Regions from separate parts of the Alteromonas sp. ABH4_456 genome, predicted to be linked through region 2. Evidence: predicted binding sites of a transcription regulator. Region 2 holds the regulator's gene; each other region holds the start of a gene.
What was found. Region 2 encodes LexA, which represses DNA repair genes until DNA is damaged. Its sites were predicted from a motif close to TACTGTATNNNNATACAGTA; they were not measured.
Positions count from the first base shown of each region.

Region 1 (9,935 bases), on a different contig from region 2:
GGTTATGTGGTGTTCAGCATCGACAACCGTGGTTCAAACTATCGCGGCAAAGCGTTTGAAGATCCTATTTTCAAGAAAATGGGAACGGTAGAAGTGGACGACCAGGTGGCGGGTGTGAAATTCCTGCGTACACTGCCGTATGTGGATGCAGACCGCATCGGTGTTCATGGTCACAGCTATGGCGGCTACATGACACTGATGTCGATGTTCAAAGCCGGTGACTACTTTGCTGCCGGTGTCTCCGGTGCGCCTGTCACCGACTGGCGTTTGTACGACACGCATTACACTGAACGCTACATGGGTAACCCGAAAACTGATGATGATGCTTACACAGCCTCCAGCGTCTTTCCTTACGCGCAAGACTTAAAAGGCGATTTGCTGATTTACCACGGTATGGCAGACGACAACGTGCTGTTTACCCACAGCACTAAACTGTACAAGCATCTTCAGGATATGGCGATCCCATTTGAAACCATGGATTACCCGGGTAAGAAACACAGTATCCGCGGCAAAGAAACCGGTATTCACTTGTACAAGACCATCACCAACTTCTTTAACCGTAATCTGCATCCTTCGAAAGCGGATTAAACAAAAAACGGGCTGCAATTGCAGCCCGTTTTGATTTCCATGCAGTCCGGATTTAACCGAACATCTGATTAGCCAGTGCGTTCTGTACGCCCTGCGCGGCATTTTTGCTCAGCTCAATTTCAACTGGTGCATCCTGACCCGACACCCAGATTTTCAGTTCAGAATCCGTATCGAAGTGTCCCGCCGTTTCCACTACAAACTGGGTAATGGATTTGTAGGGAATTGAATGGTAATTCACTTTGCGACCTGTCAGTCCCTGCTTATCAATGAGGATCATTCGCCCGGAAGTAAAGACGATTAAGTCCCTGACAAGTTTGTAAGCACTTACAACGGACTCACCTGCGCCCAGTACCGGTGCTAATTCTTCAGCCACAGCCTGCGCATCAGTTTCACTGGCATTACCTAACAACGCATCAAACAATCCCATGGGTTCTCCTTAAAATGACGTTTATGCCCGAAGCAGATTAACATTATCACGGGTATGCAAACGATTCATCAATGGTAGTGGTTTACCCAGAGCAAAACCCTGACCGTAATCGACGTTCAGTTCCCGTAATGCATCACAGGTAGCCTGGTCAGTAACGAACTCAGCGATGGTTTTCTTGCCCATACTTTGCGCGATAGCACTGATCGCTTTCACCGTTTCATGGTCGATACTGTCTCTGGCCATATTTTTCACGAAGGAGCCGTCAATTTTCACAAAATCGACTTCCAGATTTTTCAGATAGGTAAACGATGACATCCCTGCGCCGAAATCATCCAGTGCAAACAGGCATCCTTTACTACGTAGAGTTTCAATGAAATGTCTGGCTGCATTAATATTGGTTACTGCGGCAGTTTCCGTAATTTCAAAGCAGATTTTGTGTGCAGGCACTGTTGAGCGCATTACCCTGTCGACGATACCTGCGAGCCCCGACGGGTCGCCTAAAGTCAGACCGGACAGATTAATTGCCACTTTACCCAGTCTTTCCAGGTGAGCAGGATGTGCTTCCAGTACCGACAAGGTGCGGTCAACCACCCACCCGTCAACCTGATTCATCAGACCATGTCTTTCAGCCAGCGGAATGAACAATGCGGGACTTATCAGCCCGCCTTTACCATCCGGCAGCCTGAGCAATATTTCGTAGTGTTCCAGCGCCTGTTCTTCTTTGTGCATAGGCACTATGGACTGACTGTGCAATTCAAACAGCCCGTGCTGGATTGCCCGCTGCAGTGCATGTAACACACTGCTTTCTTTATTCAGCCCGCTTCCGCAGCCATCAGGCTGATGCACCACATAGCGGTTGCGGCCCTGATATTTTGCCTGATAGCAGGCGTTGTCAGCCGCCTGGATCAGTTCTGCCGCTGAACCGCTGTTTTGATCAATAGAAATGACGCCGATACTGGCGCCTACGTAGAAAAGCCGGTCTTCATAGACAAAACGGTATTCAGACACGGCTCTGATAATTTCATCAAGCTTTGCCGTAACTGCTTTCAGCGTTTGATTGGAAAAAATAATGCAGAACTCATCACCGCCAATGCGCGCCAGCAATTCATTTTCAGTAAGATGGCGGGCAAAAATACCGGCGACTTCTTTCAGTAAACGGTCGCCGGCGGGATGACCGCAGCTGTCGTTCACCAGTTTAAATCTGTCCATGTCGATAAAACACATCACACCGGTTTGCTCTCCCCGTTTAACGCTTTCAAGCAACACGTGCAGTTCGTTATCAAAAGCATACCGGTTCACCAGTCCTGTGAGCTGATCATGACTGGCCTGAAACACCACCTCTTCCTGCAGAGCCTGCTCTTTTGTCACGTCCCTGGCAATCCCTTCCACGGCAATGAGTTTGCCGTTGTCGTCACACACCGGTGTGTCGATGAATTCAATGACAAAAATCTCTCCGTCTTTTCCCTGATAATGAACAAGATACGGTTCAGGCTTAACTCCCTTTGCGATTGCATCTGTAACAGAGTGAATATTATCCGGTACGCGGTAAGTCAGACTGGCAGACTGTTCACAAAATTCGTCAGCACTCAATCCGGTAATGGCGCTGAGTCCGGCACTGACAAAAACAAACCGGTGATCAGGTGTTCTGGTGTACACGAAGTGGCGCTGCATGTTGTCCAGTAGACGCCGGTAACGCTCCTCGCTTTTCTTTAAATCAATTTGTGCTCGGAACCGCTCTGATACATCCCGCATGGTCAGCGCCAAGGTTTCTCCTGCCTTCACCATCTGAATTTTCAGCCATCCTGCCGCCGTAGCATCTGTATCGACTTTTACATAGGTCTCGTAAGGCACTCCCGAGTCTGACACTTCCTTTGCTGCGGTTGTCAGCTCAGGATGACCAAGAAATGCCATCAGGTAGTGCAGTGTGTGTGGCAATTGCCGGTTTTTCAGAGAGGGAAACAGTTCATAGCTAACGGTATTGGCTTCAAGCAGTACAAAGCCACCGGACGCGGGCTGGTAAATCATCAGTGCATCCAGACCGGCTTCGCTGGCTATCTGATAACGCTTCTGGCTGACAGATAACCTGACTGCACCTTTTAACTGTTTATGGAAAATCCAGCTTACCAGCAACGACATCAGCACACCCGCCGCGCCCAGCAACCATCCGGCGTCGAACCTGGCGGGCCGGCTCTGTATTTGCAGTGACCAGTCGCGCCCCAGAAAAGCAATTTTGCCGGTTTCGACAATTGAACCGTCATCAGCAAAATCACCGGCTTCCAGTAAATGTGCATCAATATCGCGGATCATGAAATTAAACTGAGGCCCAACCAGCTCCCCGACCATGGCGTTAAGAATTTCACTGACATCGAAAGTGGCTACCAGGAAACCCAGTTCAGGCTCCTGCGTACTGATGGCGCGGGCGTATACTAAGAAATAATGGCCACTTGTCCGTGACTGCACCAGCATACTCTGAAAATCATCAGACAGGCGAAGTGAAGGGAGCCTTAGCGGCAACTCTTTCCTTTCAGGCTTTGCAAAGCCGGCAGCTTCTGCCCCCTGCCCTTCCGGAATAGTCATCCAGCGGATCTTCCCGCTTCTGTCTGTCACAGACAATGACGTATAGCCGTGCTGAATATTCATCAGCGACACAGCCTGAACGTTGAACCAGTCAATTTCATTGGGAGAGAAAGCAGGCCAGGTCTGCATCAGACTGATCATTGCCTGACGACGCTCTGCAGAAAACAGTTCAAGGCTGTTTTTCAGCTGACTGGCCAGTGAGGTGGCCTTGGATATACGTGACTGGCGTTCATCGTTAATGAGGTAAAAGCCTGCCGCGACGAACAGGAAACTCAATAACAAAAACAGCATGAACGGGAGCAGGTAAACCCTGCTTTTCTTTCGTTCTGGCATCACATCACTACCCGGCTATGTTGAAACCGGGAAAAATACTACAAAAGTATGAAGCTTTTATTAAGTCGCAGCATCACAGAAACAGTGATAGTGTAGAAGGTTGAAATAGCGAAGACTATCAAGGAACAAAAGTGACAGATATCCGCCTTCCCACCTTCGATGACGTGCATGCGGCGACATTACGGCTTAAGGGAAAAGTAAGCCGCACACCTCTGCTGGAATCCTCATTATTAAACCGCTGGCTGGGTCAGCGTATTTTGTTTAAAGCAGAATGCCTGCAAACTACCGGCGCATTTAAAATGCGCGGTGCAACAAATTTTATCAGCAAGCTGGCAGAGCAAAATGCTCTCCCTTCACGCATTGTGGCAAACAGTTCAGGTAACCATGCCCAGGCCGTGGCTTATGCTGCTGCACAACAGAATATTCCAGCAACGATTTACTCCACTGAAAATATCTCTGCGGTAAAAGCCGCTGCGACTAAAAGCTATGGCGCGACACTGGCGTTGTACCCTACGCGGCCCGAAGCCGATGCAGCGGTGGCCGAAGCAGCAAAAGAAGAAGGAACTGTATGGATCCCGCCCTTTGATCATCCGGATATTATCGCCGGTCAGGGCACAGCATGTATGGAAGCGCTGGAAGATGCCGGTAAAGTGGATGCCGTATTTGCGCCTTGCGGCGGCGGTGGCCTTATCAGTGGCACCTTACTTGCTGCCAGAGCCCTGCAACCGGATGCCAAAGTCATCGGCGCAGAACCTCAGGTAGCCAACGATGCATCGCGTTCTCTGCAAAGCGGTATTATTGAATCACTACCGGGGCCCGCAAACACGCTCGCAGACGGTGCGGCCACACCTGCAGTTGGCTTGCATACCTTCCCGCTTTTACAGCAACTGGATGACTTTTACGAAGTTGATGAAATCCAGATTGCCTACTGGACCCAATGGTTACAACATTTGCTGAAACTGCATGTAGAACCCACCAGTGCCATGAGCATGGCAGCGGTAACCTCATGGGCACTGGAAGCACCAAAAGGCCAGACCGCCCTGGTAATACTTACCGGCGGTAATATCAGCCAGCAGAGCATGCAAAAAATCTGGGCGACAGACTATTTACTTCAGCCACCTAACTTAACTGAACAGGAGCAGGACTAAGCCATGTCATTGTTTAAACGTTCATTACGGTGGAGTGCCGCCGTATTGCTTACTGCCTCATTTAACTCCCTTGCCGGCACGACATTAATCAATAATATCAGCGGCTATACCCTGAATAAAAAAGGCGAGCTGATCGCCTTTTCTTCAGTGCTGATAGAAAACGGCAAAGTGAAAAAACTGGATCCGGAGTCTCCCCGCGCCGATGCAGTTGTAGATGGCCATAACAATGTCTTACTGCCCGGTCTTATTGATGCCCACGGTCATCTGCTTGGCCTTGGCAGCAGTTTACTGGAAGTGGATGTCCGTGAGAGTAAAAGTGCGCAGGATGCGGCTAAGCTGGCTGCTGCCTACGCATTTGCCAATCCGGAACAGCACTGGATCACTGGCAGAGGCTGGAATCAGGAAATGTGGCCGGATCGCAGCTTCCCGGACGCAGGCATTCTGGATAAAGCGATCCCACGTCGCCCGGTGTGGCTGACCAGAGTTGATGCCCATGCAGGCTGGGCCAATTCAGCCGCATTAAAACTGGCCGGTATTACCCGTGATACGCCAGACCCGGTGGGCGGAAAAATTATGCGTGATGCCGGTGGTAATCCCTCTGGCGTGCTGATTGATAATGCCATGGGACTGATGGAAAAGGTGATGCCTGCCCCGGGCGCAGAACTTTACCATCAGCAGTTAAATGCCGCCGGTCAGCATTTGCTGTCTGTGGGTGTTACCGCCATGCATGACGCCGGTGTCCCTCATCAGGTTTACGATTTTTATCTGGCCCGTGCAGCTGAACAATCGTTGCCGGTACGTATTTATGCCATGGTCAGTGCTACAGACAAGGACCTGGACGCCATGCTGGATAACGGACCGGTACGCAGCAGTGACGATTTTCTGTTTATCCGCAGCGTAAAAGCTTATGGTGACGGCGCACTTGGAAGCCGTGGTGCGGCTTTGCTGGCTCCCTATACCGACGATCCCCATCAGACAGGTTTACTGCTTACCCAGCCTGAAGAAATGGCTCCCCTGTTCAGTAAAGTCATGAACGCCGGATTTCAGCTCAACTTTCACGCTATCGGCGACCGTGCAAACCGTATGGCGCTGGATCAATTTGAAAAGGAAATGAAAAAACATCCTGATGCTGACTTCAGAAACCGTATTGAACATGCTCAGGTGATTCATCCCGACGATCTGCCCCGGTTTGCGGAGCTGGGTGTACTGCCTTCCATGCAGCCCACCCACGCTACCAGCGATAAGAACATGGCAGAAGACCGCCTCGGAAAGGATCGCATGGCCGGTGCATATGCGTGGAAGACTTTGCTGGATTCAGGGATCCCCATTCCGCTGGGTTCAGACTTTCCTGTAGAGCTGGCCAATCCGTTTTACGGTATTCATGCTGCAGTTACCCGTCAGGACAGAAACAACCAGCCGGTAAAGGGCTGGTATGCTCACGAAGCGATGACCGTTCAGCAGGCTTTCAGAGGCTTTACGCTGGATGCTGCCTACGCCGCGCATATGGAAGACAGCCTGGGTACGCTGACCCCAGGGAAATGGGCTGACTTTATTCTTGTGGATCAGGATATATTCGATGTGGATCCGAAAGATATCTGGCGCACCCGGGTGCTGCAAACCTGGACAGCCGGAATTAAGGTATTTGATGCTGAACGCAACCAGTAACGGCCAAAACAGCGGATACAAGTAATTTAAAAGGGGCGCTTTGCGCCCCTTTTGTGATTTTATTCTACCGGATGATTAATCCCGGTCCTGCTCTTCAATATGTCTGAAACGGGGAACCGTTTGTCCGTTCACTTCCACCTGCTCAGTGAACATGGTCAGCGGACGGACCCAAAGCCCTTTTTCACCATATTCCGGCCGGTACACCACCAGTTCCGATTCATCTTCTGAGTGCTTAGCCACACCGATGACAGTATAAAAGTTGCCTTTGTAATGTTGATACGTTCCGGGCACAACCGACTTCGACATATTATTCATCCTCCAGTGGCAATAGCAGCTGCTCTGCCGGCAAACCGCCGGCTAATCCAATGTGAATGCCCACCAGCCTGACACCCCTGCCTCTGGCCCGCTGCCACGCTTCATCCAGCAATTCATAAAAAAACGCTTCTTTGATATCGTGATGACGGTGCTCAACGGTGGTTTGCTGGAAGTCCTGAAACTTGAGCTTCACGCCCTGAGATTTTATCAGACATTTCCGCTCACCGGTCTTTTTTAAATGCCCTTCAATGCGTTGCTGCATCTTCTCCCACAATACAGGCAGTACCGCCTTGCATTCATCAAGTGTATGCAAATCGCTGCTGAAGGTACGTTCCACTCCGATTGATTTTCTTACCCGGCTGACATTGACATCCCGCTCATCCACACCGTGAGCACGGTTCCACAGCACTGAACCGAATTTCCCCAGCTCTTTCTGCAGACGTTCAAAGGGATATTGCCGGACATCATTACAGGTAGTCAGGCCCAGACGCTGCAACTTCTGCTGTGTAACTTTGCCCACGCCGGGAATTTTTGACAGCGACATATTTCTGACAAATGCATCCAGCTTATCCGGTGTGATCACACATAACCCGTCCGGTTTATTTTCGTCACTGGCTACCTTAGCCACGAATTTGCATGATGCCACACCAGCCGAGGCAGTCAGATTCAGTTCTTCTTTAATTCGCCGGCGGATATCCTGTGCTATGAGTGTGGCGCTGCCGTTAAACAAAGTGGTGTGAGTGACATCCAGATAGGCTTCATCCAGAGATAAAGGCTCGATGAGGTCGGTATAGTCATTGAAAATTTCACGGATACGCTGACTCTCGCGGACGTACATATCCATTCTGCCGGGTACAAGAATGAGCTCAGGGCACAAACGCTTTGCGTATGCTGTTGCCATGGCAGAGCGCACACCAAACTTTCTTGCCGGATAGTTACACGTTGATATCACGCCACGGCGATCGGCGCTGCCGCCAATCGCTATGGGCTTATTGATCAATGACGGATTGTCGCGCATTTCAACTGCAGCGTAAAAGCAATCCATATCAACGTGAATAATCTTTCGCACTCTGCCACCACACTGTATATATGAACAGTATTTTAGCGGATTATGTCAACTATGCCAGTGCAAAGTTCAACACTGAATAATAGGTCAAAATATTGCAAAAAGTTAATACAACAGGATTGTAAAACCTTATTGAAAAGATAAACTGGTAATAAGCGTAAAATTTAACCATTCATCAGGGAGGATGTCATGGCTGCTTTTTTACCCGCCTTTGAAAAAATGATTGATAACGAAGGGGGCTATACACTTCATCGTGTGGAGGGTGACCGCGGTGGTGCTACCTACGCCGGTATAGCCCGCAATTTTCATCCTGACTGGGAAGGCTGGCCACTACTTGATGCCGGCGTCCCCGACAGTCAACTGATGCCTCATGTCGCAGCGTTCTACCAACAGCACTTTTGGGAACGGATCCGCGGAGACTTTATTGATTCTCAACGTGTAGCTGAAACCCTCTTTGATTTCGCCGTTAATGCCGGCCTGTCTGCAGCGTCGAAACTGGCTCAGGAAGTTGCTGATGTGTACGTTGACGGGATCATCGGTACGAAATCCTTAAAGGCCATCAACAACATGCCACCGGAAGTATTTCTGCATGGCTATGCACTCAAGAAAGTCGCCCGTTATGCGGAAATTGTTAATCATAATCCCTCACAGGCAAAGTTCCTTCTTGGCTGGATAAACCGGACACTGAAAGGTATTGCATAGCAAACCTTTCCGGCTCCGCCCCCGGATACGCTATCGTCTCTTTTTCCTGATTACATATTTACACAAAATTTAAGTTGGATTTCGGGATAAATCTGTTTTTATTTATCTTTTTCTTAACTTAAATTTTAGTCAGTTTTTGTTTCTCCGCTGCCCGTAATGTCTGGCCGGCATACCAATACCCCCGTTTTTTATACGTATTAAATGCCATTCATAGTTATACGGCTATATGCGTAACTCCCGATAGACTTAAGTAGTATGGATTTCGAGCTGCAGAAAAAAGCAGCGTTTACAACGTTTGTGCATAGCCGGTTTATTTCTCCTGAATGACAAGCTGACGGAACAGTTTTTGTCATCACTAAAGCAGATAAACCGATGTGTACAGACCCGGTAAAAATACCCCGTAGTAACACGCCACAGAGCGGGAGGGGATAACAACAAGACAGGAAAAAAATAATGTCCATATTACGCACATTACCATCCAAATCGTTACTCGCTACATCGTTAAGTTTAATCACATTAACCGCTACTGCAGCGTCTGCCGGCAACGGGCCGGTCAGTGTTTCCCCTGAACCACTTACCTTTGAGCAGTTAAAGAACCTGCGCCAGGAGCTGCGTTTACAGGAAAGCAATGAACGCTATATTGTCACCTTTAAAAATGGCAACGGCGCAGTGGCAGTTCAGGCAGAGATAATCAGTACGGTTACGGTATTGTCCGTGTAGCGGAGGCGAACAGCTACCTGAATAACAACGGTTGTGATGGCAGCGGTAACGGCGGCGGAGACCCGACCGATCCAGGTGTTGAACCGGTATCAGGACAATTAACAGGATTATCAGGTTCACGGTCATCCTGGGATCGCTACACCTGGGATATCCCGGCTGGCGTTTCCACGATGACAATTCAAATCTCCGGCGGCAGCGGTGATGCCGATCTGTATGTGAGATACGGCAGCCAGCCTTCCACATCGGCCTATGATTGTCGTCCTTACAAAAACGGCAACAGTGAGGTGTGCACGTTTACTGCACCGGCTGACGGCACCTGGCATATCGGCCTGAGAGCTTACAGCACTTACAGCAACGTAACGTTAAGTTACAGCTACGAGTAGAAACAAAAATG
Region 1 covers NZ_JBSWXO010000007.1:151,277-161,211, reverse strand. The annotation lists gene ACXAG2_RS12660 (S9 family peptidase) at 1-588, shown strand, start outside; gene ACXAG2_RS12655 (PH domain-containing protein) at 641-1,015, opposite strand; gene ACXAG2_RS12650 (putative bifunctional diguanylate cyclase/phosphodiesterase) at 1,037-3,925, opposite strand; gene ACXAG2_RS12645 (serine/threonine dehydratase) at 4,066-5,073, shown strand; gene ACXAG2_RS12640 (amidohydrolase) at 5,077-6,738, shown strand; gene ACXAG2_RS12635 (DUF1653 domain-containing protein) at 6,814-7,044, opposite strand; gene dinB (DNA polymerase IV) at 7,046-8,122, opposite strand; gene ACXAG2_RS12625 (glycoside hydrolase family 108 protein) at 8,309-8,821, shown strand; gene ACXAG2_RS12620 (hypothetical protein) at 9,275-9,541, shown strand; partial or broken gene ACXAG2_RS12615 (PPC domain-containing protein) at 9,493-9,924, shown strand.
Region 1: the regulator LexA is predicted to act here: its motif matches at 8,133-8,152, upstream of dinB (DNA polymerase IV).

Region 2 (9,935 bases):
TGTTAAATGTTTAACAATCATACTACGTTGATATTTAAAAAGTCTATCGTTGTCTTTTAGCTATTTGTTAAGTCAGTTAAGTTTAATTTTATGATTTAATTTATGTTTATTTTACATATTCTGAATGGTTATAAAAATATCTTTGTAAGGTATATGCTATCGTTGTCTATTTGCGAAACTTTTTACAACTTGATGGATTCTCTGTCAGGTGTCTTCTGTGGCACAATGTGTTCATAAATATACGAAGCTCGCCATAATGAAGACGGATAAGAATCTCACGGTACATGATGTCGCCCGGGTTGCCGGTGTATCAATTAAAACGGTATCGCGTGTATTAAATAATGACCCGACAGTCAGAGATAAAAATAAAGAAAAGGTGCTCAGTGCAGTGGCCGTTACCGGCTACCGGCCGGACCTCAATGCCAGGCGCCTGCGCACCAAACAGTCTTATCTTATTTGTCTCTTATATATGGACTATGCCTCGAACTCCTATTCGGCGAGACTGACATCCGGTGCTATCGAAGTGTGTGACGAAGCTGGCTACGATTTACTGGTGCGGCCGGTAAAAGACAGAACCTCGCTGGCGGAACAGGTTAAGGCACTGGCGGAACGTTCAAACCCTGACGGTTACATTCTTACGCCACCACTGTGTGATGATCAGGGAGTATTGTCAGTCATCGAAGCTGAACAAAAACCGGCGATTAAAATTCTGCCTATGTCACTGGACGCCAACAGCTGTGTCTCCTGTGACATTGTGGCCGGCGTGAAAGAGGCGGTGAGTCATTTACTTACGCTGGGGCACCGCCGTGTTGCGATCATTAATTTTAACAATGTACACGGTGGCTTACTGCGTTATCAGGGCTATGAAGAAGCGCACCGCGATTTTGATATTCCTGTTGATCCATCGCTGGTTTTTCAGGGCCCTATGTCGTCAGATGAAGAATATGAAAAGATTATCCGTCATCTGCTGTCTGGGGACGATCGCCCCACCGCATTTTTTACCTTCAATGATTATCTTGCCACTCTGGTTTACAAAGTGGCCAGCCAGCTGAAATTGCGGATCCCTTATGATGTATCGGTGATAGGTTTTGACGACGACCCTTCCAGTAAGAATCTGTGGCCACCACTCAGCACTGTGCACCAGCCGGTGGGCAATCTGGGACGCGCAGCGGCCGGCAAGCTGATCCAACAGCTTGTGTTGCATCGTCCCTATGAAGAGAAAGAAGATCTGACTTGTAAATACGTGCAGCGAAGCTCCTGCGGGCCGCTGCTCTGATATGAATATGCCGGTTGCTATCCCGCCCTCCGGAAGCTGCTCATGCTGACATCTTTCCAGAGACAGGCCTATGCATCCGGTGCTTTTACTAAAAGTACACTCTGGAACTTTACTGATTTACTGCTGCTTTATTATTTTGCCGATATACAGGGACTGGGGGCAGCGGCAGCGGGCCTGATCCTGATGGTGTCTCTGCTTGTATCCGGCGTGCTGGATATCTCGCTGTCTCTGCTTCTCGACAGATATAATTTGCACTACCAGAAAGTCATCGCCTCAGGTGCGCCGCTGACAGTACTGTCGTTCGCTATTTTGTTTTATCCCCTGCCGGCCGGTGCGGACTATCTGTTTACTTTTTATCTTGTGGTGACCATCCTCTTTCGCATTGGTTATGCACTGGTAGACATACCTCACAACGCGATGATGGGGTCACTGACCAGAGACAGCCATGAGCGGACACGTCTGTCTTCATCCCGCATTTTTTATAATTCCTGTGCAATCCTGCTCTTCGCCGCATTTGCCGGCGATACACTTGCCATGCTGGAGTCAAAGGATAACGGGATGCGGACTATCTTGCTTATCACGGCAAGCGTGTTCATGCTGGTGAATATTTATTTATGTATTTTGCCGGTCTGGCGGGAAGGTAATCTGACAGCGGTCAAACACCCGCCTCCGCTCAGTAAAGCATTCCGTGCACTCCTGCGAAATAAGGCATTCATGGTACTGGCGGTATATTCATTACTGCCGTGTATCTTTATTCCGGTGTTCTACAAATCCGGCGTTTACTTCGCAAGCATGCTTTTTCACGACGAGAAGCTGACGACCTGGTTCATTATGAGTCTGGCGGCAGGAAAGCTGGTGGCGCTACCCTGGTTTAACCGCCTCTCACAGCGCATGGAAAAGCATCATGCCATGATCCTTGCGCTGGCCGGGCTGGCTGTGACTTTCCTTAGCTTTCTTCTGCTGATCCCGGCCACGATGACCGGTGCATGTGTTTATTTCGCTGTTTGTGGTTTTTTCTCAGGCGGACTGCTGGTACTGGTGTGGTCAGCATTACCAGACACCATTGAATACGGTGCCAGGGATCAGGGGATACCTAATCAGGCGCTTACCTTTGGCGCATTTCATCTGGTGATGCGGATAAGCGACGGGCTGTCTTTTGCTGTGATTGCCGGTGCGCTGGAATATGCGGCGCAAAGTGCAAACGCTGATATTGAGTCTGTGCTGTTTGTCGAAATCATTTCGCTGGTAGCCAGCGCAGGCTGTCTGCTCGGGGCTGTGGTGCTCTGGTTTTATCCTCTCACCCGTGCGGTGCATAACGCGTTAGCTACTGAAAAAGATAAATAATGACGCCCAGAGTAAACGGCGACATTACGACCTTAATTGAGTGAGTAAGGTCTGTCTTGCGTGAGCAACGCGGACTTGACGTAAAGCACTGGGTAACCAAATTAGGTAGTAGTGAATTTCATGTGTACCAACTGGCGAAGGGATCTCCATGAGTTCGCTTTGAGCAATTTGCTGCTGACATAAGAACTCGGGCATAACAGACCAACCAAAGCCTTGTGCCAGCAATTTACGCTGGGCACGCAGATCTTGACTAACAACAGCAGGCACCAACGATGCAATACTAATTTGATTTTTTAGCAGCCAAGGCTCGATCAAAGATAACTCCAGGTTATAAGCCAATAAAGGCTCGGCACGAATCGCTTCGCCAAAGTCTTGTGCTGACAATATGCGCTTTACGGTACTTGGAGCGGCCACTGGGAGTACTTTACTGGTATAAATCAGCTCGCTTTTTAAACGATCATCTAAGACTGGGTGGGCTGAGATTCCCAGATCACAGTGCCCCTCAAGTAACATGTCCGACACCATACTGCCGTTACCGGTGTGCATACGAATTTTCACCCCCGACTCCAATAACGGTAGCATCGGTACACTGAGTATCTCAGCTATAAAATCCGCATGTCCGACTATCTGCAAGACACCAGAGATGTCCATTGATCGATCTCTTGCTGAAGCCAAAGCCGCCTCTGCTGCTTCCAGCTTATCACCAATGCCCATGGCTAATTCATCCGCTGTGGAGGTAGGCTCGACGCCACTAGAAGAACGTTCAAATAAAGGTCGCCCAATGGCCACCTCTAGTCCTGCAATGAGCGAAGATTTTGGGCACCGTAGCTTATATCAGTCCTACGTGGCCGATATGGTAACGACCAGCAAGATGCTGCAACACGCGATCGATAATCTCGATACCTGGATGGAGGCAGAACAAACCGCCTCACCTGATCCTGAAATGCACACTGAAATACAGTTTCAACCGTTAGGGGTTGTTGGTGTCATTAGTCCCTGGAATTTTCCAATCAATTTAGCATTTGGACCGTTAGCTGGCGTATTCGCAGCCGGTAATAGCGCCATGTTGAAGCCTTCTGAGCTGACGCCTGAGACTTCAGATTTATTGGCTGAATTAGTGGCCCGTTATTTCGGCCCTGAAGAGCTAACCGTCGTACTAGGAGATGCGGATGTTGGCCAAGCTTTCAGCCACTTACCTTTCGATCATTTAGTCTTTACTGGTAGTACCGCTGTGGGTAAGCATGTGATGCGGGCTGCTGCAGAGAACCTTGTGCCAGTGACATTGGAGCTGGGCGGAAAGTCACCAGTTATGGTGGCCAAAGGTGCTGACCTGAGCAAAGCCGTTGAACGCACATTAACGATTAAATCCTTTAATGCTGGTCAAATTTGCCTGTCACCAGATTATGTTTTGCTGCCTGCAGAACAGGCTCAAGCGTTCAAAGACCAAGCGCGAGAATTCATGGGAAAAACTTTCCCAAGCATTCAAGAAAATACCGACTACACCGCGATCATTAACGAACGCCATTACCAGCGCTTAGTCGATCTATTAGAAGATGCACGTCAAAAAGGCGCCGAGATCATCAATCTTGCGCCGCAAAATGAACCGGCTTACGACGCCTCTAGCCGTAAAATCGCTCCGCATTTGGTGATTGGGGCAACTGACGACATGGCGATCATGCAGGAAGAAATATTTGGTCCATTGTTGCCCATTCGTCTGTATCAAGAAGAAGACGAGGCAATTAAGTACATTAATCAACACCCTCGTCCTTTGGCCGCCTATTACTTCAATGAGGACAGCACAGCACAGCAAGCGTTTGCGCAACAAACGACTTCTGGGGCGCTGGTCATCAACGACGTTATGACCCATGTATCTATTGATGAGCTGCCTTTTGGTGGTGTGGGCGCGTCAGGTATGGGGGCTTACCATGGTATTCATGGCTTCCGCCAGTTCTCTCATGCCAGGGCGGTGGTAGTACAAAGCGAAGCGGGTACATCAAACCTTCGCTTGCGAGCACCGTATGCAGACAAACAAGCAGCCGTAGACGCTTTTTTTAATCACTGATTCACCCATATTGATAAAAGATAGAGAGGTTTATATGAAAATTTTAATGGTACTTACATCGCATAATGAGCTGGGTAACACCGGTGAAAAAACAGGCTTTTGGTTAGAAGAGTTTGCCGCACCTTACTACACCTTTTTAGATGCAGGTGCTGAGCTGGTGTTGGCTTCACCTCTGGGGGGACAACCACCTCTGGACCCGAAAAGTGACTTGCCTGACTTTCAAACCCCTGCTACCGAGCGATTTAAACAAGACGAGCAGGCGCAGCAAGTACTGGCGAATACCGTCAAACTTGAAAACGTATCACAAGCAGATTTTGATGCAGTGTTTTACCCTGGCGGTCATGGCCCTCTGTGGGATCTTGCCGAGTCAGATCAGTCTGTTTCACTGATCGAAGCGTTTGAGCGGGCAGGCAAGCCAATCAGTTTTGTGTGTCATGCCCCTGGGGTCCTGCGTCATGTAAAAACTGATAACGGCGAGCCGCTTATCAAAGGTCGTAAAGTTACTGGCTTTACTAACGGAGAAGAAGCGGGAGTGGAGTTGACTGATGTGGTGCCATTCTTGATAGAAGATGAATTCATTCGTCTTGGCGGTCACTATGAAAAAGGTGCGGACTGGGAGCCTCACGTAGTTGAAGATGGCCGATTGATTACAGGCCAAAATCCAGCCAGCTCCGAAGCTGTCGCGCAAGCCTTGATTAAACAACTTGCATAATTCCCCTCAAATCTAGCCGGTGGCGTTCTGATTAGGAGGCCACCTGGCGAAAATTTCTTGATAAGAAGATACCTTTTTATTCCCAAGGAGAACTAAAACAGCGTATTACAATGTATAACTAATGCATATCGTTGCAATGAAAACCAGGCGCTGTTAACTGCGCCCCTTGAATAAGCGTAATAATTTCGCCGGCAGCTCTTGTCAAACCAGCGCAACTGTATATACTCACAGGAACTGTATAGAAAAACAGGGCTGTTTATGCGTCCACTTACTCCAAGACAAACGGAAGTTCTCGAACTGATCAAAACCACCATGCTGGAAACCGGCATGCCGCCCACCCGTGCGGAAATTGCGAAGCAATTAGGGTTTAAATCAGCTAATGCAGCAGAAGAGCATTTAAAGGCGCTGGCCCGTAAAGGTGTTATCGAAATTCTGGCGGGTACCTCACGGGGTATAAAGCTGAATATTCCGCTGGAAGCAGAAAACGATGAAGACGCAGGCTTACCGTTAATCGGCCGTGTTGCGGCAGGTGAACCTATTCTGGCGCAGGAACATGTGGAAATGCATTACAAGGTCGACCCTGATCTGTTCCACCCCCGTGCAGATTTCCTGTTACGTGTAAACGGTATGAGTATGAAAGATATCGGTATTCTGGATGGTGATTTACTTGCCGTTCACCGAACTACTGACGTGCACAATGGGCAGGTTGTTGTTGCCAGGGTTGATGAGGATGTCACGGTAAAACGTCTGGAAAAACGCGGCCGCGAAGTATGGCTGCATGCAGAAAATGAAGAATTCGATACCATCAAGGTAGATCTTGCTGCTGAACCATTCAACATTGAAGGTCTGGCCGTAGGTGTTATCCGCAATGCTGACTGGATGTAAGTCTTTTCGCTAAGCGCGGTGCAATAACTATTGTGTGCGCTGGCCACAGCGTTGAAAAATTAGAAGGGCGGTGATGTGAACCATCATCGCCCTTTTTCATTACTATTGGCTGGTATGTGCAAAGTGCAGTGTCTTGAGCGCCAGCAGAAAAACATCAGCATTGTCTTCACCACTGACATTTTTTACTACAGTAACCGCTGTTTTATGTTCACGGCAAAGAATGGTCATTGTAATGCCGCCCATACTGCCACCTGAGTGCATCACTGCATCAGGAATATCGTCCATCAAAGCCAGCGCGCTCACATTATCTTTATACGCTTTACGTTGTTTGTAATCGCCAAAACCGGTTTTCCAGCCTATGCCGAAGCCCACGGTTTCACCATTGTTAAGCCTGGCAGGAGTAAACATGGCGCGGGTAGTCTCTGGTTTCAGGTAGTCGCTTGCCACATGGGCTACAGCAAACCGGACAATATCTGACGGCGTAGAAATAAAACCGCCGCCGGCCCATTTATAGCTGTGATCCGTTTGTGGCGCATTAATCAGCTCACCTTCGTGTACGGTGTAAGGTCTCGCCCGGTGATCGATGATAGTGTACTGGTCGTCAAATACCGTGTTGTCCAGTTTCAGCGGCGCGAACACTTCTTCGTTTATGATGGCGCGGAAATCCCGGGACGAGTCAGCCCCTTCCATTGCGGCACTGACCAGTGTCCAGGCAAACGTTGAATAACGGTGATCTGTGCCAGGTGCAAACAGCAGCGGATCATCTTTAAACATCGCCAGTGCACTGTAGATATCCGGATAACTTTCATTCAGAAGGAATTCATTGGCACCTTCTTTGTAGTGCCTGATGCCTGCTGTATGTGAGGTAAGCTGGCGCAGAGTAATGACCGGTTTATCAGCAGGCCATGCGCTGACGTATTCAGTTACCGGTTTATCCAGATCAATGTAGCCTGCTTCTGCAAGGCGCATTAATCCGGCGGTGGCGATGAGTTTAGAGACACTACCTATACGCACCTTGTGATCTGTCGTCATCAGTGCTTGGTTTTCCACGTCGGCAAAACCGTAGCCTTTAGCCATCAGCATGCTCTTATCGTTGCCCAGTGCCATGGTTATACCCGGCACTGTGTCATGACTTACCGCTTCTTCAAACAGAGCGTTAATAGCGCCGGAAGGAAGATCTTTGGCAAAAACAGAGGGTGTTAAAAATAACAGAAAAGAGGAGAAAACAGCGCGGCGCAACATAGAAGCAATCCCTGACAATAAAAACAATCAGACTACCGCAGTTAACAGGCCGCTACCAATAAAAAAGCCCGCTCGCGCGGGCCGGGCATCCGGACGGTGATGCGAAAACTTATTTAGCTTGTGCTTCTGTGGTGATGTGCAGCGTGACTTCGTCACTCACATTCGGTACATACATATCAATCCCGAAGTCAGAACGCTTGATGGTGGTCATTGCATCAAAACCAATCGCTTCTTTCTGTGTCATCGGGTGTACACCTGAACCATTCAGAGTGACATCCATAGTGACGGACTTAGTCACTCCTTTGATCGTCAGATCGCCGGTCACTTCCATCGTCTTATCACCTGTCATTTCAACATCTGTACTGGTGAAGGTGGCAGAAGGAAACTTCGCTGCATTGAACCAGTCAGCACCGACAAATTCTTCATTCAGATTTTTAACAAATGAATCAATGGTATCAATTTTCACCGACACATCGATTTTGCTGTCTTCCGGCGCGTCTTTGTCAAACACGATGGTGCCTTCAGCGCCGTTGATGGCGGCTGTCGGATTAGAGAATCCGAAGTGATTCCATGAAGCGATAACGCTGGTGTGAGTAGGATCAATCTGATAGCTCACAGGCGCCGCGAATGCGCCTGCACTGATTAAACCTGAAACTAATACTGCCGGGATAAATTTATTCATTACACATTCCTTTCATAACGTTGATGTCACAAGTGTGAGGACGATTTACTTACCTATAATACGGCGTTCCTCAAATACGGATGTGTCGAAGATCTGAACGAAACATTCGAAATATCAGAATGAAGTGCTTTGACCCTGTTTCTGAGGCCACCCCGGCCATTTATTTTTTCAGAAAGACTAGACACAAGATGAAATCTGTTTAATTCTTATACCGTTGTTAACGAAAAAATAACAAAAAGAGATAAAAATTAACAGGCGGCTAGCCTGATACGACAGGGTCCTGTGAGCAGGGTATTACACAAGATCCTCCATCACGGAGGTGTTGAGTGAAGAAACTCGTATGTAACGCAATGATGGTTTGGGGGTTAGCGATGACTGTTATTCCGGCGTCGCTGCAAGCAGAAACCATGGCAACATCAGACCGGGCAGGTGAAATCAACCTGAGACAAGGTGTCACAGACATCAGTGGACAGGTGTACGACCTGCATATGCTGATGTTCTCAATTTGTGTGGCCATCGCTGTGGTGGTGTTCGGAGTGATGTTTTACTCCATGTTCAAGCACCGTAAATCCCGGGGCGCCAAACCGGCGCACTTCCACGAAAACGTGAAAGTAGAAATCGCCTGGACAGTCATTCCTTTCCTGATTCTGATTTTTATGGCCGTTCCGGCAGCACAAACCCTCATCGCTATGGAAGATGCCAGCGAACCTGAAATGACGGTTCTTGTCACCGGTTCCCAGTGGAAATGGCATTACAAGTACATGGACAGCGATGTGTCCTTTTACTCCATCATGGCCACACAGCGTGAGCAGATTGAGAACAAATTCGAAAAAGGAGAAAACTACCTGCTTGAGGTAGATCGTCCTCTGGTCATTCCTACCGGACAAAAAGTTCGCTTCCTGATCACCTCTGACGACGTTATCCATTCCTGGTGGGTGCCAGATTTCGCAGTAAAGAAAGATGCTAATCCGGGCTTCATCAATGAGGCGTGGACAAAAGTGAATGAGCCCGGTATCTACCGTGGACAGTGCGCTGAACTGTGCGGGAAGGATCATGGTTTCATGCCGGTAGTGGTGATTGCGAAGAGCCCAGATGAATATAAAACCTGGATGACAGAGCAGGAAGCCATTGTGAAACAGGCGAAAGAAGAAGAGCAGCGCCTGCTGGCCATGAGCATGAGCAAAGAAGAGCTGATGAGTACCGGCGAGAAAGTGTACAACGCGACATGCGCAGCCTGCCATATGCCTAACGGTCAGGGGTTGCCGGGCGTTTTCCCTGCACTTAAAGGCAGTCAGATGGTATTGGAGGATCAGAAAGCGCACATCGATATTGTGCTTAACGGTAAAGCAGGCACGGCCATGCAGGCGTTTGGCAAGATGCTGTCCCTGAAAGATATTGCCGCTGTGATTACCTACGAGCGGAATGCCTGGGGAAATAACACCGGCGATGTGATCCAGCCTAAAGACGTTAATGCAGTAGCAACCGGTAAATAGGAGCGTGCGATGAGTAAAGCAACTGAAACTATGACGCCGGAGCACACTGCGGCACATGATGAACATCACGATGATCACCACGGACACGGCGCTCCGGCAGGCCTGATGCGTTGGGTGCTGACAACTAACCACAAAGATATCGGTACGTTATATCTGTGGTTCGCCTTCATCATGTTTCTTACCGGCGGCGCGATGGCGATGGTGATCCGCGCCGAACTGTTCCAGCCCGGTTTACAAAT
Region 2 covers NZ_JBSWXO010000002.1:446,911-456,845, reverse strand. The annotation lists gene ACXAG2_RS05050 (LacI family DNA-binding transcriptional regulator) at 257-1,276, shown strand; gene ACXAG2_RS05045 (MFS transporter) at 1,319-2,620, shown strand; gene ACXAG2_RS05040 (substrate-binding domain-containing protein) at 2,645-3,334, opposite strand; gene ACXAG2_RS05035 (coniferyl aldehyde dehydrogenase) at 3,402-4,682, shown strand; gene ACXAG2_RS05030 (type 1 glutamine amidotransferase domain-containing protein) at 4,717-5,394, shown strand; gene lexA (transcriptional repressor LexA) at 5,653-6,279, shown strand; gene ACXAG2_RS05020 (serine hydrolase domain-containing protein) at 6,382-7,521, opposite strand; gene ACXAG2_RS05015 (YceI family protein) at 7,631-8,203, opposite strand; gene coxB (cytochrome c oxidase subunit II) at 8,611-9,696, shown strand; gene ctaD (cytochrome c oxidase subunit I) at 9,706-9,935, shown strand, end outside.

Region 3 (9,935 bases), on a different contig from region 2:
GGAAGACACCACCAGTTCGGTTTTCTCTACGCCTTTTAATGAGCGCTCTTTACCAGCCTTCATCGCCGTGTCGGTTTCTGATGCCATCTTCTGGAGCTTTTCTACCATCTTGCGGATATCATCAGTGGAGTCCTGAGTCCGCGAAGCCAGCGAGCGTACCTCATCAGCAACGACCGCAAAACCTCTTCCCTGTTCACCGGCACGGGCAGCCTCAATAGCCGCATTCAATGCCAGTAAATTTGTTTGCTCCGCTATGCTGTTGATCACATCAACGACCGCGCCGATATTATCTGACTCCTGGCTCAAACCACTAACTGTCTGAACGCCCTGACTGATTGCGTCTGCAAGAGCATGGATCTCAGTTAACATGTTTTGTGCCTGCGACATGCCGTCTGTCGCCTGCTGCTCTGCTACGGTTGCGGCTCTGCTGGATTCGGCAGCATTAGCTGAAATTTCCTGTACGGTATGCGCCATTTCCGTTACTGCCGTCGACACACTGTCTACTTCAGTTCTTTCCTGATTGATTTCGCGGCTGCTGGCGCCGGACACATCACGCAAGTGGTCTGCGGCCTCAGCGACAGCTCTGGTATGCTGAACAATATCCTGTAGTAATGTATGAATTTTACCGGTAAATACATTGAATTGTTCAGCCAATTGCCCGACTTCATCGCCCGACTTAATTTCAAGACGACGGGTTAAGTCACCATCTCCTGAAGCAATATCAGCCATAGCGTCTTTGAGCTGTAAAATCGGACGGGTGATCACTGCACCAGCAAACCAGGTAACTGCTCCGGCGATAACCAGTACAACCACAGCAACAATTAGTGAAGTATGTAGCGCCTCTTGTACCGGCGCTTCAACCACGGCCTTCGGAACCAGTAATCCCAATGTCCAGTTCATTTGCGGCGAAGCTAGAGTGACATGTTTATAAACAACAAAATAATTTTCATTGTTGTATGAAACTGGCGTCATACCTTCCGGATGGCGGGCAATATCTACGCTTAAAGCTGCAAAGCCATCAGCACCTTTCAGGCTTTTATCAATGGACGCCAGTGGAGATGATAGTGGCAGGGCTTCCCTGCTCCCCGGGAAGTACACAATATTTTGTTCGTCATCGACAAGAAACGCAGCGCCGGCTTTCTCATATTGGATCTCTGACAGCATATCTGCGACTGTGGTGATGAGAATATCCACGCCACCCACTCCCAGAAGCTTACCATCCCGGTACACAGGCCCCTGAACCACCGTCGAAACGCTTCCATCCTGTGAATCTGTCGCCGGAGGTGTGACATAGATGCCCCCTTTTTCTACAGCGGTCAAAAACCACGGGCGCTGATTTGCAAAGTAATTATCTTCTTCACCCACACGGCCCTGCTCATAAAAATACTCTCCGGTACCGGCGGTACCGAAAAAAGCAGACTTAATGTGCTTGTCATTACTGCTGATGGCGCTGAATGACGCAAAAATATCGTCAGCAGCCTCACCACTTAACGTACCGCCACGCTGCGAGTGTTGAGTAAAAAAGTCAGTGAAGAAAGGATTGTTCAGAAATGTAGAAGCGACACCTCCGTAGGTAGCAAAGAAACCTTTTACAGATTCCGCTTCACTGGTAACGAGAAAATGGAGATCCCGCTCAACGGTCTGCCTGGTTTTATCGCTGACAATATTGAGCAGGAAAATCGTTGCTACAATCAGTAACAATGCGATAGCACCGCCAACAATGAGCACAAATTTTTTCTGAAGTGAGAGTGATTTCATAACGCGTTCCCGTGTTTGTGTTTCACCTTCCATATTCGGGAGCTGGTGAAATCTTTTTTATAAATTTATGTTTTTAACGGCAGTCATCTTCACTTCTACAGTAAATTGAACGATAAAAAAGTGCATTCCTCGTCTTTTGTACAGTTCATTACCTACTGATTTTATTGTTCTTTTCATTAGATAACACTAATAAAAGGAGCTAAATGGTCTACAGAGGCCTTCTTACAGGACGGCTCGCCTTTCCGGGTATTGATTTTTTTAAAACCGGTTTTTCACACAAAAAAAGAAGCCAGCTTTTCAGCTGGCTTCTGATTTAATTTACTGTCTATTGATTTGTCGTTTCATGCGCAGCCTTTCACAGGCTGCCGGACATAAATCTTACAATTTCTCTTCTGTTTCGCCTTCGGCTTCTTCAGGCTTCACTGTTTTTTGAGCCAGTAACTCTGCGCGCAGCTTAGTTTCGATGTCATTCGCAATATCAGGGTTATCTTTCAGGAACGCCATTACGTTCGCTTTACCCTGACCAATACGGTCACCGTTGTAGCTATACCAGGCACCGGCTTTATCAACCAGCTTCTGCTTCACACCAAGGTCAATAAGTTCAGCTTCCTTACTGATACCCTCGCCGTAACGAATCATGAATTCCGCCTGCTTAAACGGTGGTGCAACTTTGTTCTTCACCACTTTCACACGGGTTTCGTTACCAACAACCTCATCACCTTCTTTAACCGCACCGATACGACGGATATCCAGACGCACAGAGGCATAGAATTTCAACGCGTTACCACCTGTTGTGGTTTCAGGGTTACCGAACATAACACCAATCTTCATACGGATCTGGTTGATGAAGATACACAGCGTATTCGATTTCTTGATGTTAGCGGTAAGCTTACGCAGTGCCTGAGACATCAGACGTGCCTGAAGACCCACGTGAGAATCACCCATCTCACCTTCAATCTCTGCTTTCGGTGTTAACGCAGCTACCGAGTCAACAATTACTACGTCGACTGCACCGGAACGAACAAGCATGTCACAGATTTCCAGCGCCTGCTCACCGGTATCAGGCTGAGAGACCAGCAGGTCGTCAATGTTTACGCCCAGCTTTCTTGCATAGACAGGATCCAGTGCGTGTTCAGCATCAACGAATGCACAAGTTTTGCCTTTCTTTTGCGCTTCAGCGATAACTTGCAGTGTCAGAGTTGTTTTACCTGATGACTCAGGACCGTAGATTTCAACAACACGCCCGCAAGGTAGACCGCCTATTCCAAGTGCAATGTCGATACTAAGTGAACCGGTAGAAATGGCTTCGATATCATGCGCCTGATTGTCACCCAGACGCATAATGGCACCTTTACCAAATTGCTTTTCAATTTGGCCAAGAGCGGCGGAAAGAGCTTTGTTTTTGTTGTCGTCCACGATATTATCCTCAAGATAATGACTGTCCGGTAGTTACCCTGTCGTTTTACGCTGCCACTTTTACTTCTGTTATTCTTTAACTTCCGCAAAATATGATTCGGTCAGCGCTTCAGTAACTCACGAAACGAAATTCGAATGTTGAATGCATTTTATACTGTATAAGCATACAGTCAAGTAAGATTTCACAATTAGTCTGTCAAATCCCGTTTTATTCAGCAACCAGTCGTTGGTACAGATATGAAATTGCATGGGCGATGGCCTGTTCCCGCACGGTTAACCGGTCACCTGAAAATACGTGACGCTGCGTGATGAGTTCACCGTCTATCATAAAGCCAAACCAAACTGTACCCACCGGCTTTTCCGCCGAACCGCCGCCAGGCCCTGCAATACCACTCACCGACACGCCAACCTGCGCACCACTCTCCTGAACAACTCCCTGCACCATTTCAGCTACAGTTTGTTCCGACACCGCACCAAATTCCGCAAGCGTTTCAGCTTTCACCCCAATAAGTGATTGCTTAGCCTCATTTGAATAAGTGACCCATGATTGATTGAACCAGTCAGAACTACCGGAAACAGAAGTTAATACGTAAGCAATTCCACCACCGGTACAGGACTCAGCACAAGATACATGCCAATTTCGCCGGCGAAGCACATCTCCGGTGGCGACCACCTGTTTAAGTAACGCACTGTCTTGTGAAACAGTTGAAAAATCTGCGCTCATACGAATAATACTCACCAATGAATTAATTCCGTTGTACCATTTTACACGTTTAGCAGACGCCGGAGCGATTAAGTTCAATCCTGTCGGGGAAAGCATTGCTTCCTGTTTCCAATGCAGTTCCATGCTCCGGCCGGAAGCACCTACTGAGAAGGCGCGCGTACGGAATACGAGGACTGCATTTGAAACCGTCTGCCGCAGGGAAGCGGCAGTCGAGGCCCCATGGATGGGTTTACGCCGTGTTTCAAATGCAGTTCCGTCTTCCGGACAGAAGCGCCTTCGCTAGCAAACAGTATCAACATAACAAAGAGGTTTTCTTGGAATCACATACGCCGATGATGCGCCAGTATCTGGCTATAAAAGCACAACATCCTAATATTTTACTGTTTTACCGGATGGGAGACTTTTATGAACTCTTCTATGACGATGCCAAAAAGGCCGCACACCTGCTGGATATTTCATTAACAGCCAGAGGCAAATCCGGCGGTGAACCCATTCCCATGGCGGGAGTGCCTTATCACGCAGTGGAAGGTTACCTGGCGCGCCTTGTAAAAATGGGCGAATCGGTGGCGATTTGTGAACAGGTGGGCGATCCTGCTACCAGCAAAGGGCCAGTAGAACGTCAGGTTCAGCGTATTGTCACCCCGGGTACAGTCACCGATGAAGCACTATTAGAAGAGCGCCGTGATAATCTGCTTGCTGCAGTGTGCGGTCACAGCATGCAGTACGGCGTTGCCACCCTCGATATCAGCAGCGGACGTTTTCTGGTGGTTGAATGTGACAGCGACGAACAATTGCTGGCCGAGTTACAACGCCTTAATCCTGCGGAACTGCTTTATCCGGAAGGATTCGAAGGTTTACCTCTTATTGAAAAACGAAAAGGTTTACGTCGCCGTCCAGAATGGGAGTTTGATCCGCAAACGGCTACAGAGCAACTCAATCAGCAATTCGGCACCAAATCACTGGATGGTTTCGGGATCAGCGGCTTAGATAAAGCCACCGGCGCAGCCGGCTGTGTACTGCAATACGTTAAAGATACCCAACGTACTGCCCTGCCCCATATTCGCAGTATTCATCGTGAACAGCAGGAAACACGTATTCAGCTAGATGCAGCCACGCGAAGAAACCTGGAATTAACCGCCAATTTATCAGGCAGTCAGGAAAATACCCTGTTCAGCGTGCTGGATTCTACCGCCACCCCCATGGGCAGCAGATTACTTCAACGCTATTTGCACGCCCCCATTACCGATCATTATGAGCTCACCCGACGCCAGCAGGCCATCGGCAAACTGATTGAACAGGGCCATGAAGGTATCGCCGATACACTAAAACGCATTGGTGACATAGAACGTATCATGGCGCGGTTGGCCCTGCGTTCAGCCCGTCCCAGGGATTTCTCCCGTTTACGCAATGCGTTTAACGAATTGCCCGGACTGCTCGACCAGTTATCCTCTCTTGAGGATCCGTTATGTGCAGATCTGGCCAATGCTGTCAGCACCTATCCTGAATTACAAAGCCTGTTAAATGAGGCTATCGTAGATAACCCTCCGGTTGTGATCCGCGATGGTGGTGTTATCGCTGAAGGTTTTAATGAAGAGCTGGATGAATTGCGGGCGCTGTCAAGGGGAGCCACGGATTACCTGGATGCTCTGGAAGTCAGAGAACGGGAGCGCACCGGCGTCTCAACTCTGAAAGTGGGCTACAACAAAGTGCATGGCTTTTTTATCGAATTAAGCCGCGCAAACAGTGGCGCAGCCCCGGCAGACTATATCCGCCGTCAAACGTTGAAGAACACCGAGCGTTACATTACGCCTGAGCTGAAAGAACATGAAGATAAAGTACTGACCAGTCAGGGCCGGGCGCTGGCTCTGGAAAAGCAGCTTTATGAAGGATTATTCGATGCCTTCCAGCCTCAGCTTACTAAGCTGATAAACACAGCTGAAGCACTGGCTAAACTGGATGTGATTCAGTGTTTTGCCGACCGGGCGACCGCGCTCGACTTACATTGCCCTACCCTCACAGATAACCGTGAAATCATTTATGAAGCCGGTCGGCATCCTGTGGTTGAGCAGGTCATGACGGACCCGTTTATTGCCAACCCGGTAACACTGGACACCAAACAGCGCATGCTTGTTATTACCGGTCCGAACATGGGCGGTAAATCAACGTACATGCGTCAGACCGCTCTGATTGTATTGATGGCATACCTTGGGTGTTACGTACCTGCAGAAAATGCAAAAATCGGCCGTGTGGATCGTATTTTCACACGTATTGGTGCATCAGATGACCTGGCGTCAGGGCGTTCTACCTTCATGGTGGAAATGACCGAGACCGCCAATATTTTGCATAATGCCACTGAGCACTCGCTGGTATTAATGGATGAAATCGGGCGCGGCACCAGTACATACGATGGCTTATCTCTCGCCTGGGCATGTGCCTGCTTCCTGGCAAGGGAGATTAATGCTTATACCTTGTTTGCCACCCATTATTTTGAACTGACACAATTAGCTGATTCTGAAGAAGGCGTGGTCAATGTGCATTTAGATGCCGTAGAGCACGACGATACCATCCGCTTTATGCATACTGTAGAAACCGGTGCGGCCAGCAAAAGCTATGGCTTACAGGTTGCCCAGCTTGCCGGCGTTCCCCGCCCGGTAATCAATGCTGCCCGGGCTAAATTGCATGAACTGGAAAACCGGGCACCACAGGAAGACGCCCCGGCCATAAAGGAAACAAAAACGTCGTCAGATTCCGGAGCTCCCACGACCAGAGCCGGACAATCGGAAATGCACTTTACCGATATGCCTGCCCCGCTGCGGGATGCACTGAATAATTTGTCTCCCGATGAGCTTTCTCCCAGGCAGGCACTGGATTTAATTTATACGCTAAAACGGCTAAGTCAGGCGTGATACTTAAGGCTTTATTAATTTACCTGAAATAAACCCGCCAGCCCGGCAGGCAAACCGATTGTTTGCCTGCTACTCTTTCGCTATAATATTGCGCCGTCCAGGTGCTTAGTTCGGTTTTCGCAACTCTCAGCACATTAGCCAAAAATTCCAACGCCTTAGGTTTCGCATGACAAATTATATTTTCGTCACCGGTGGTGTCGTATCATCGCTTGGTAAAGGTATTGCTGCCGCGTCGTTAGCAGCTATTCTTGAAGCGCGTGGTCTCACCGTTACGATGTTAAAACTGGATCCGTATATCAACGTTGATCCGGGAACAATGAGCCCAATCCAGCACGGGGAAGTGTTTGTCACGGATGATGGCGCAGAAACCGATTTAGATTTAGGTCACTACGAGCGTTTTATCCGCACCCGTATGACCAAGCGTAATAACTTCACCACGGGCCGGGTTTACGAAGAAGTATTACGCCGTGAAAGACGTGGTGACTATTTAGGTGCAACCATCCAGGTCATCCCGCACATCACCAACGAAATTAAGCGTCGCGTTATCGACGGTGCAGAAGGTCACGATGTGGCAATTGTTGAAGTAGGCGGTACAGTAGGTGATATTGAATCACAACCGTTCCTGGAAGCTATCCGCCAGTTAGGTACAGAAGTCGGCCGCGAGCGCGCCATGTTCATGCACCTGACGCTGGTACCTTACATGCCGGCTTCCGGCGAAGTGAAAACTAAGCCTACTCAGCACTCTGTAAAAGAGCTGCGTTCTATCGGTATTCAACCGGACATCCTGGTTTGCCGTTCTGTTGGCGCACTGCCGGCTACCGAACGTTCTAAGATTGCCCTGTTCACTAACGTGGCAGATAAAGCCGTTATCTCACTGAAAGACGTAGACAGCATCTACCGTATCCCGGCTGCGCTTAAAGCACAGGGTATGGACCAGCTGGTTGTTGACCGTTTCCGTCTGGATTGCAAAGAAGCGGATCTGACCGAATGGGAACAGGTACTTTATGCAGAGTCTAACCCTACTGCAGAAGTGAATATCGGTATGGTGGGCAAATATGTTGAATTGCCTGACGCGTACAAATCTGTCAATGAGGCATTAAAACATGCCGGTCTGAAAAACCGCCTGACAGTGAATATTCACTATGTCGATTCTCAGGACGTTGAAACAAAAGGTACACAAATTTTAGAACACCTGGATGCTATCTTAGTACCCGGCGGTTTCGGTGAACGCGGTATCGAAGGCAAAATTGCAGCAGCACGCTATGCCCGCGAGAATAAAGTCCCTTATTTGGGAATTTGTCTGGGTATGCAGGTTGCTTTAATTGAATTTGCCCGCAATGTAGCTGGTATGGAAAACGCAAACAGCACCGAATTTGATCCTAAAACACCGTTCCCGGTTGTTGGTTTGATCACTGAATGGCTGGATGCAGACGGCTCTACCGAACAGCGCGATGCCTCTTCAGATTTAGGCGGCACTATGCGTTTAGGCAGCCAGCTTTGTCACCTGATCCCTGGCAGCAAAGTCTGTGAAACCTACGGCAGCGAAGAGATTTACGAACGCCACCGTCACCGTTACGAAGTAAACAATAACCTTCGTGACCAGATTGAAGCTGCGGGCCTGAAAGTAAGTGGTTTGTCCACCGACAAACGCCTTGTAGAAGTGATCGAAATCCCTGACCATCCATGGTTTGTTGCCGGTCAGTTCCACCCGGAGTTTACTTCTACGCCCCGTGATGGCCACCCGCTGTTTAAAGGATTTGTAGAAGCTGCCGGGAAATACCAGAAAGAAAATCACTGATTCTAAAAAGCAGAAGGCTTACTCCCGTTGCCTTCTGCACAAACGTTGAGGAAATAAAATGGCGAAGATTGCTCGCATTGTAGGACGCGAAATCCTGGACTCTCGTGGTAACCCCACTGTAGAGGCAGACGTTTACCTTGATTCAGGCGCAATGGGTCGTGCCGCTGCACCATCCGGTGCATCAACTGGTTCACGTGAAGCACTGGAACTGCGTGACGGTGATAAAAGCCGTTACCTGGGCAAAGGCGTAGAAAAAGCCGTTGCTGCAGTAAACGACATCATTGCTCCGGCGCTGGCTGGCATGGATCCACTGGCACAAACTGACGTTGATAACAAAATGTTAGAGCTGGACGGTACAGAGAACAAAGAAAAGCTGGGTGCAAATGCGATCCTGGCGGTTTCTCTGGCTGTTGCCAAAGCGGCTGCAATTGAAAAAGGCGTTGCACTTTACGAGCACATCGCTGACTTAAACGGTACGTCAGGTCAGTACTCTATGCCTGTACCTATGATGAACATCATCAACGGTGGCGAACACGCTGACAACAACGTAGACATTCAGGAATTCATGGTTCAGCCAGTTGGCGCGAAGAGCTTCAAAGAAGCCCTGCGCATGGGTGCGGAAATTTTCCATAACCTGAAAAAAGTACTGTCTGCTAAAGGCCTGAACACAGCAGTAGGTGACGAAGGTGGTTTTGCACCTAACCTGAGCTCTAACGCTGAAGCGCTGGCTGTTATTGTAGAAGCCGTTGAAAAAGCGGGCTACAAAATGAACGAAGATATCACGCTGGCGCTGGACTGTGCGGCGTCTGAATTCTACAAAGACGGCAAATATGTGCTGTCTGGTGAAGACAAGTCTTTTGACTCAGAAACCTTTGGTGACTACCTGGCTGAACTGGCTGAACAGTACCCTATCGTTTCTATCGAAGACGGTCTGGACGAGAGTGACTGGGACGGTTGGGCAAGCCTGACTAAGAAGATTGGTGACAAAGTACAACTGGTTGGTGACGACCTGTTTGTGACTAACACCAAAATCCTGTCCCGTGGTATTGAGAATGGTATCGGTAACTCCATCCTGATTAAATTCAACCAGATCGGTTCACTGACCGAAACCCTGAATGCAATCAAGATGGCGAAAGATGCAGGTTTTACTGCGGTTATCTCTCACCGTTCAGGTGAAACCGAAGATGCGACTATCGCAGACCTGGCGGTTGGTACTGCAGCGGGTCAAATCAAGACCGGTTCTCTGTGCCGTTCTGACCGTGTTGCCAAGTACAACCAGTTACTGCGTATCGAGCAGGCACTGGGCGACAAAGCGGTATATCCGGGTCGCAGT
Region 3 covers NZ_JBSWXO010000004.1:27,722-37,656, reverse strand. The annotation lists gene ACXAG2_RS07595 (methyl-accepting chemotaxis protein) at 1-1,758, opposite strand, end outside; gene recA (recombinase RecA) at 2,137-3,174, opposite strand; gene ACXAG2_RS07585 (CinA family protein) at 3,383-3,898, opposite strand; gene mutS (DNA mismatch repair protein MutS) at 4,231-6,804, shown strand; gene ACXAG2_RS07575 (CTP synthase) at 6,971-8,602, shown strand; gene eno (phosphopyruvate hydratase) at 8,661-9,935, shown strand, end outside.
Region 3: the regulator LexA is predicted to act here: its motif matches at 3,327-3,346, upstream of recA (recombinase RecA).